2 regions of the Acidovorax sp. K2F genome follow, and region 1 is predicted to be linked to the other one. Evidence: riboswitches for the same ligand, from Rfam matches in the RefSeq annotation. Region 1 holds a riboswitch; the other holds the start of a gene.

What was found. A riboswitch is a leader RNA that binds a small molecule or an ion and turns the genes downstream of it on or off. The one in region 1 is predicted to bind glycine.
Region 2: it holds a riboswitch for glycine, as region 1 does, so the genes downstream of both, N4G42_RS21960 (D-amino acid dehydrogenase) here and gcvT (glycine cleavage system aminomethyltransferase GcvT) in region 1, are expected to answer to the same signal.

What each region holds. Positions count from the first base shown of each region.
Region 1 is NZ_JAOBSQ010000038.1:143,728-147,480, reverse strand. It holds gene gcvH (glycine cleavage system protein GcvH) at 101-475, opposite strand; gene gcvT (glycine cleavage system aminomethyltransferase GcvT) at 563-1,705, opposite strand; glycine riboswitch at 1,755-1,885, opposite strand; glycine riboswitch at 1,899-2,004, opposite strand; gene N4G42_RS14980 (TRAP transporter large permease) at 2,010-3,287, opposite strand; gene N4G42_RS14975 (TRAP transporter small permease) at 3,284-3,753, opposite strand, start outside.
Region 2 is NZ_JAOBSQ010000055.1:128,747-132,499, forward strand. It holds gene N4G42_RS21950 (YXWGXW repeat-containing protein) at 1-397, shown strand, start outside; gene N4G42_RS21955 (2-keto-4-pentenoate hydratase) at 464-1,246, opposite strand; glycine riboswitch at 1,475-1,586, shown strand; gene N4G42_RS21960 (D-amino acid dehydrogenase) at 1,682-3,001, shown strand; gene N4G42_RS21965 (c-type cytochrome) at 3,058-3,396, opposite strand; gene N4G42_RS21970 (sulfite oxidase) at 3,398-3,753, opposite strand, start outside.

The sequences.
Region 1 (3,753 bases):
GGTCGCAGCGGGTTGGGGACGTTGCCGGGGATGAGGCTCGCACCCAGCAGGGCGGCGTGCCGGGCATGGCCCGGCGCCATGCCCTCTCAGTCGGCAGGGATCAGGCGTTCTTGGCGAACTCGGTGTATGTGGCTTCGTCCAGCAAAGCGTCGAGCTGGCTCGCGTCGGCCAGCTTGACCTTGAAGAACCAGCCAGCGCCCAGTGGGTCGCTGTTGGCCAGCGACGGGTCGGCGCGCAGGGCTTCGTTCACTTCCACCACTTCGCCGGTGACGGGCATGTACACATCGGCGGCGGCCTTCACGGATTCGACGACGCCGGCCACTTCGCCCTGGGCAAAGCTCTTGCCCACTTCGGGCAGGTCCACAAACACCACGTCGCCCAGCGCGTCTTGCGCGTGGACGGTGATACCCACCACCGAGGCGTTGGCATCAGCGGCGTTGATCCACTCGTGGTCTTTGGAGAATTTGATCGTCATGGGAAGCTCCTCAAGCAAAGGAAAAAAGTAAAGGAATCTGCAATGTAAGCGGGTGCGGGCGCAGTCCGGTCGATGCGTCTGGCGAAATCAGCCGCGGTAGTAGTTGGCGGGAACAAACGGCATGGCGCGCACTTCCATGGGCACCACCTTGCCGCGCACGATGGCGTTGACGCGGGTGCCGATGGCTGCAAAGGCGGGCGTGACGTACCCCATCGCCACGGGTTCGTTCACGGTGGGCCCCAGCAGGCCGCTGGTGACCTCGCCAATCTTTTGGCCGTCCGTGCTTTGCAGTTCGGTGTGTTCGCGCACCGGCACACGCTCCAGTGCCACCAGGCCCACGCGCTTGGCGGAAAGGCTGGCAGGGTTGTCGATTTGCGCCAGCACCTTGTCGGCGCCCGGGAAGCCACCCGCACGCACGCCGCCGGTGCGGCGGACCTTCTGGATCGCCCAGTTCAGTGCGGCCTCGGATGGCGTGGTGCTGGTGTCGATGTCATTGCCATACAGGCACAAGCCAGCCTCCAGGCGCAGCGAGTTGCGAGCGCCCAGGCCGATGGGCTTGACCTCGGGCTGGGCCAGCAGGGCGCGGGCGAGCGTTTCGGCCTGCGCGGCGGGCACGGAGATTTCAAAACCGTCCTCGCCGGTGTAGCCGCTGCGGGTCACAAAGCAGTCGCAGCCAGCAATGTTGAATGCTCCACCGGTCATGAACACCAGCTTCTCCACGCCGGGCGCGAGGCGGGTGAGGGCGACGGCGGCCTGTGGGCCCTGCAGCGCCAGCAGGGCGTGGTCCGGCATGGGCACCACCTTGCAGCGCTGGCCAATGCGGGTTTGGATATGGGCAATGTCGCCGACCTTGCAGGCGCCGTTGACGATGACAAACAGGGTGGGTTCGCCATCCTCCACGCCCTGGTTGAAGAACATCAGGTCGTCGATGATGGTCCCCTCATCGGTGAGCAGCAGGCCGTAGCGCTGTTTGCCCACGGGCAGGTCGATCACGTCCACGGGCACCAGGGTTTCAAACGCCGCAGCAGCGTCGGCGCCGACAAGCTTGAGCTGGCCCATGTGCGACACGTCAAACAGGCCGGCTGCGGTGCGGGTGTGCACATGCTCGGCCACCAGGCCTGCGGGGTACTGCACGGGCATGGAATAGCCTGCAAAAGGCACCATGCGGGCACCCAGCTCGACGTGAAGGGCGTTCAGGGGCGTAGTGAGCAGGGGGGCGGTGGCTGACATGGCGGACTCCGGGGCAAATGGGGGCCGTGACCATCAACGTGGTCACGGGATTTGCCCTGCTGTCCGCTTTACCTGAGAGATTCACCGCAGCGCCCTGGCTGGCCGTGCGGTTTGCTCCTTCGGTGGATGGCCTGCACACAGGTTTTTACTGTGGGGCCATCTCTCTCCAGCAAGGGAACGCCCGCATCGCTGCGGGCGGTTGTCAGTCCTTTTGCCTGAGCGTTCGGCGGGTGCCTGCGCCTTCGGCGGTGCTGCGCGTCCTGAGGACAAGACGGAGCACTCTCTCCTGACCCGATGATTCTAACTACTTTGCGTAGACCAGATCCCGGAGTGCCAGCGAGATCGATGGCACATAGGTGATGATCATCAGGCACACCAGAATCACTCCGACAAAGGGAAGCAGGTGCTTGATGATCCGGTCCAGCGAAATTCTGGCCACCGTGCAGGCTGCGAACAGGTTCACTCCAAAAGGCGGCGTGATCATTCCAAGTGCCAGGTTCACCACCATGATGAGACCGAAGTGCACAGGATCAATACCGAAGTGCATGGCCACAGGCGCCAAGATGGGGGCCAGCACAATGATCGCCGCGCTGGTCTCGATGAACATGCCAATCACGAACAGCGCTGCGTTGACGCCCAGCAGGAAGAGGGCGGGGGACTGCAGCACGGCCTCCAGCCACCTGCCAATCGCGTCTGGCACGCCAGCCCGCGTGATGAGGAACGCAAACAGCCCCGCGTTGGCAATGATGAACATGATCACTGCCGATGAGATGGCCGACTTGCGCAGAATGGCGAACAGGTCCTTGAGCTTGATCTCGCGGTAGATCACGACACCCACAACCAAGGCATAGAACACTGCAACGGCCGATGCCTCGGTGGGGGTGAACACACCGCCATAAATGCCGCCGAGGATGATCACGGGCATCAGCAATGCCCAGCCCGCCTGCAGCGTGGCTTTGCCAAAGGGCATGCGCCCATCGCCGTCGTTTTTGCCCCAGCCCTTGTACTTGCAGTACAGCCAGACAAACAGCATCAGTGCACCGCTGATCAGCAGCCCGGGGCCGAAGCCCGCGATGAACAGCTCACCAATCGACACCTCGGCACTCACGCCGTACAGGATCATCGGGATGGAAGGCGGGATGATCACGCCCAGCTCGGCACTGGTGGCCTGTAGAGCAGCGGCGTAACTCGTGGGGTAGCCGTGCTTGATGAGCGCAGGAATCAGGATGGCGCCAATCGCAAACGTGGTGGCGACCGACGAGCCCGACACGGCCGCAAAGATCATGCAGGTCAGCACACAGGTCATGGGCAGGCCGCCCTGCACGCCGCCGACGATGCTCTTGGCAAACTCCACCAGACGGCGCGAGATGCCGCCAGTTTCCATCAGGTTGCCCGCGAGGATGAAGAAGGGGATGGCTGCCAAAGGAAACTTGTTGATGGCTCCGAACATCTCCTTGACGGAGATGAGCATGTTCGCATTGGAGGCCTGGATGCCCAGGATGGAAGCCAAACCGATGGACACAGCCACTGAGACGGTGAGTGCAAAGCACAGCACCATCGTTGAAATCATGACTAAACTCATTGAGCAGTCTCCAGTTCCATACGCAGGGGATCAATGAGGTTGCCGATGATGCCGACCACACAAAAAAGGCCCCCCACAGGCATGGCGAGGTAAGCCCAGAACATGGACACGGATTCCAGCCCGGCCATGCTTTGCACGCCGCCCCGGCGTGCATAGTCCCAGCCGTACCAGATGATGATGCCGATGAGGACCAGGGCTGCCAGTGCGACCACCCAGTCCAGCACCCGTTTGATGCGCGGCGGACTCCAGCGGTACAGCACGTCCACACTCACCATCGCGCCCTGGCGAAACGCGGCCGGAATGGCCAGGAACACCATCCAGATCAGGCTGAAGCGGATGAGCACTTCGGTCCATTCAGCAGGCTGCTCCAGCACAAAGCGGGTCACGATCTGGAACATGCCCAGGGCCGAAGCCAGGGTCAGCATGGCGCAAGCGCCCAGCATGGCGATGAAGGTGGTCCATCGCT
Region 2 (3,753 bases), on a different contig from region 1:
TCCTGCGCAGGCCGCCACCCAGGGCACCGTCATCATTCAGTCCGGCCAACCCGAGCGCGGCTACCAGACTGCGCCCACCTACCAGGTGATTCCTGCGCCGCCACCTCCGCGCAATGAAGCGATGCCCCGCCCTCGCCGAGGCCAGGTATGGGAAGAAGGCCACTGGGAATGGCGTGGCAACCGCCACCATTGGGTGCGCGGCCACTGGGTGCAGGCGCGCAACGGTTACCAATATCGCCAGCCCCAGTGGATCGAACGCGAAGGCCGGTGGGAGATGCAACGCGGTGGCTGGGACCGCGACGGTGACGGTATCTCCAACCGCAACGACCGGGACCGCGATGGCGACGGTGTGCCCAACCGCCGTGACAGCCAGCCGGACAACCCGCGCCGCAATTGAGGGAGCAGCTCCCGCCGCGACCAGGGCGCTGAGCAGGCCCCGTCCCCGCGGTAGCAGCGAACACTGCTACCGAAGCAACAACACAGCCCGACCGAGCCCCGGAAAGTCCGCCACCACCTCGGTACCTGGCGCCACCAGCACGGTGCCGGTGCACGCCCCCGTGGTGACCCACTGCCCCGCGCGCAGCCCGCCCAGGCTGCGCGCGCCTTCGTTGGCCAGCCACACCAGCAGCCGCAGCGGGTCGCCCGCCGGATTGCCCCAGGTGGCATGCTGCACGGCCACGGCCCCGTTCACCGACAAGGTCACCGCTTGCGCCAGGGGCTGCACGGCAGCGACATCGGTCACCCCAGCCCCCACGATCAACGCCCCGTGGCAGGCCTGGTCGGCCAGACGGCTCCACTCGCCCTGTTGCGCCCAGGCAGCAAAGCGCGTGTCGCACACCTCAATGGCGGCGCGCACCGACACCACCGCCGCCAGCACCTCGGCGGCGCTGTAGGGCGTGGCGCGGGCGGGCAGGTCAACCCCCAGTTCGTACACCAGCTCCGCCTCCACGCCCATCACGGCAAAACCCGCGGCAGACAGAGCAACCGCCTCACCCGCTGCGGCCACCCACACCGAATCGCGCGTGAGAGCGGCCCGCGCGGGTTGCGCCTGGGGCGACGCGGCGCCGACCTTCCAGCCTGCGATCTCCCCGCGCGCACGCACCACGGCGTCCTGCACCGCGTAGGCCTCGGCGGCATCGCGTGGGCGAAGCCCTGCGGGAAAGTCCAGCGGGCGGGGGGTGCGCCCCTCCCGGGTCTGGGTGATGACGGCGGCGCTGGCGACAGGGTCCAAAGTGGCGGGGGGCATGGCAAAACTCTCAGTGGGACAAGGGGTCGGCGGATTATCGGCACCTTCACCAGCGGCCCCGCCCCGCTGCATCAGCAACGATTGCGACCCATTAGCAGCCGGAGTCGATCTTGCGCGCAGGCTTGGCCCCTAGAATCGGCCTCGCAGGAGAGCACGGCAGCCACAGGCCGCCGCTGCACCGAAGGCGCAAACTCCCATACACGCTCAGGTCCCGTACTGCACCATTCATCAAAGCCGTCTGGAGAGCCGCCTCGCGCAACGCGAAGCGCACCGAAGGAGCAAGCCGCAGCCCGGGTGGGTGGCGGTGAATCTCTCAGGTACCAAGGACAGGGGGAGCGGCAGCTAGGGCATTCATGCGCCAGCTGTTAGCTATTGAATTCATAGCTGCCAGCGCATGTTGTTCTAGCGCCAGAGCCCAGAAAGGCTTTGAAAATCATGCGCGTGATCGTTTTGGGCGCCGGCTTGCTCGGCGTGACTTCGGCTTATTTCCTTTCGCAACTCGGCCACGAGGTGACCGTCATCGACCGCCAGGGTGCGCCCGGTGCCGAGACCAGCTTTGCCAACGGCGGCCAGATCTCGGTGAGCCACGCCGAACCCTGGGCCAACCCCAGTGCGCCGCTCAAGGTGCTGCAGTGGCTGGGCAAAGAGGATGCGCCCCTGCTGTTCCGCATCCGCGCCGACATGCGCCAGTGGCTGTGGGGCCTGTCCTTTTTGCGTAACTGCACGCCAGCGCGCACGCGCCACAACATCGAGCAAATCGTGCGCCTGGGCACCTACAGCCGCGACACGCTGCAGCAGCTGCGCGCGGCAACCGGCCTCCAGTACGACCAGCGCACGCAGGGCATCCTCCACTTCTATACCAACCAAAAGGAATTCGACGGCGCGCTGGCCCCGGCCGAGCAGATGCGCCAGCTGGGCTGCGAGCGCCAGGTCATCAGCGCCGACGAGGCCGTGCGCCTTGAACCAGCGCTGGCCCACATCCGCCCACAACTGGCGGGCGCCACCTACACGGCCGAGGACGAATCGGGCGATGCCAACCAGTTCACGCGCGAGCTGGCCAAGCTGTGCGAGACGGCGGGCGTGCAGTTCCGCATGGGCCACCACATCACCGCATTGCGTGAAGTGGCTGGCCGCATAGACCACGTGGAAGTGACCAATGCCGAAGGCCGCTTCGAGCGCGTGCGCGGCGATGCGTTTGTGCTGGCCATGGGCTCGTTCAGCCCGCTGCTGGCACAGCCGTTGGGCATCCACCTGCCGATCTACCCGGCCAAGGGCTACTCGGTGACGATGCCGGTGAAAGACGCCAGCAAGGCGCACCAGGTGAGCCTGACAGACGACGAGTTCAAGCTCGTGTTCTCGCGCTACACCAGCGAACGCGGCGGTGATCGCCTGCGCATTGCCGGCACGGCCGAGCTGAACGGCTACGACCGCCACCTGAACCAGGTGCGCTGCGAGGCCATCGTGCGGCGCGTGGAGCAACTCTTCCCTGGCGCGGGCGACGCGAGCCAGGCCCAGTTCTGGAGCGGCCTGCGCCCCGCCACGCCCAGCAACGTGCCGCTGATCGGCAAGACGAAGGTGGGCAACCTGTTCCTCAACACCGGCCACGGCACGCTGGGCTGGACGCATGCCTGCGGCTCGGGCAAGGCGTTGGCCGACATCGTGAGCGGCCGCGTGCCCGAGGTGGACTTTGCGTTCCAGGGCTTGCAGGGGCGCGCGGCGGGCGCGGCGCTGGTGCCGTCGCGCACGGCGGCCTGAAGTAGCGCGCGATTGCAGCGAGGCAACGCTGCTGCAACCGCCGCGAGAGGCTGCGCCTACTTGGCGGCGCCTGTGGCGTGTGCCACAAACTGCGCCACGGCCAGCATGTCCTTCTCGCTCATGCGCTCGGCATAGGACGGCATCACGCCGATGCCTGCCTTGAGCGCACGCAGCACACGGCCGGCGTCGGGTTTCAGCTCATCCAGCACCGGGCCTACCTGGCCCTCGGCACCGGCGGCCTGCAGTGTGTGGCACACGGCGCAGGCGGGCTGGATCTTGGTGAACAGCTCCTTGCCCCGCGCCAGTTCGGCAGGGTCGGCGGCCCAGGCCGACGCACAGGCGCCAGCCGACCACACCGCCACGGCGAGGCGGCGCGCTCGGTTCAATCCACCCATGTCAGGCCACGGTCACGGTGACGGCGTGGTCGCGCCAGCTGGCGTTGTTGTAGCCGCCCAGGTTTTCCTCGCGCTGCTCGGCCTGCACATTGCCTGCCGTGTCGGTGGCGCGGCTGGCCAGCACATGGTTGCCCACCTCCAGGCGCACGGGCAGCGCAAACTGTCGCCAGGCAAAGGGGCCCAGATCGGGGCCGATGAGCTTGGCCGCCAACCAGGTCTTGCCGCCATCGGCCGACACCTCCACGCCCTTGATGCCGCGCGTGCCGCCAAAGGCCACGCCATGCACCTGCACCTGTCCGGGCTTGAGTGCCCCCTTGTCGGGCAAGGGGCCGTTGATCCACGACTTCACGCCCATCT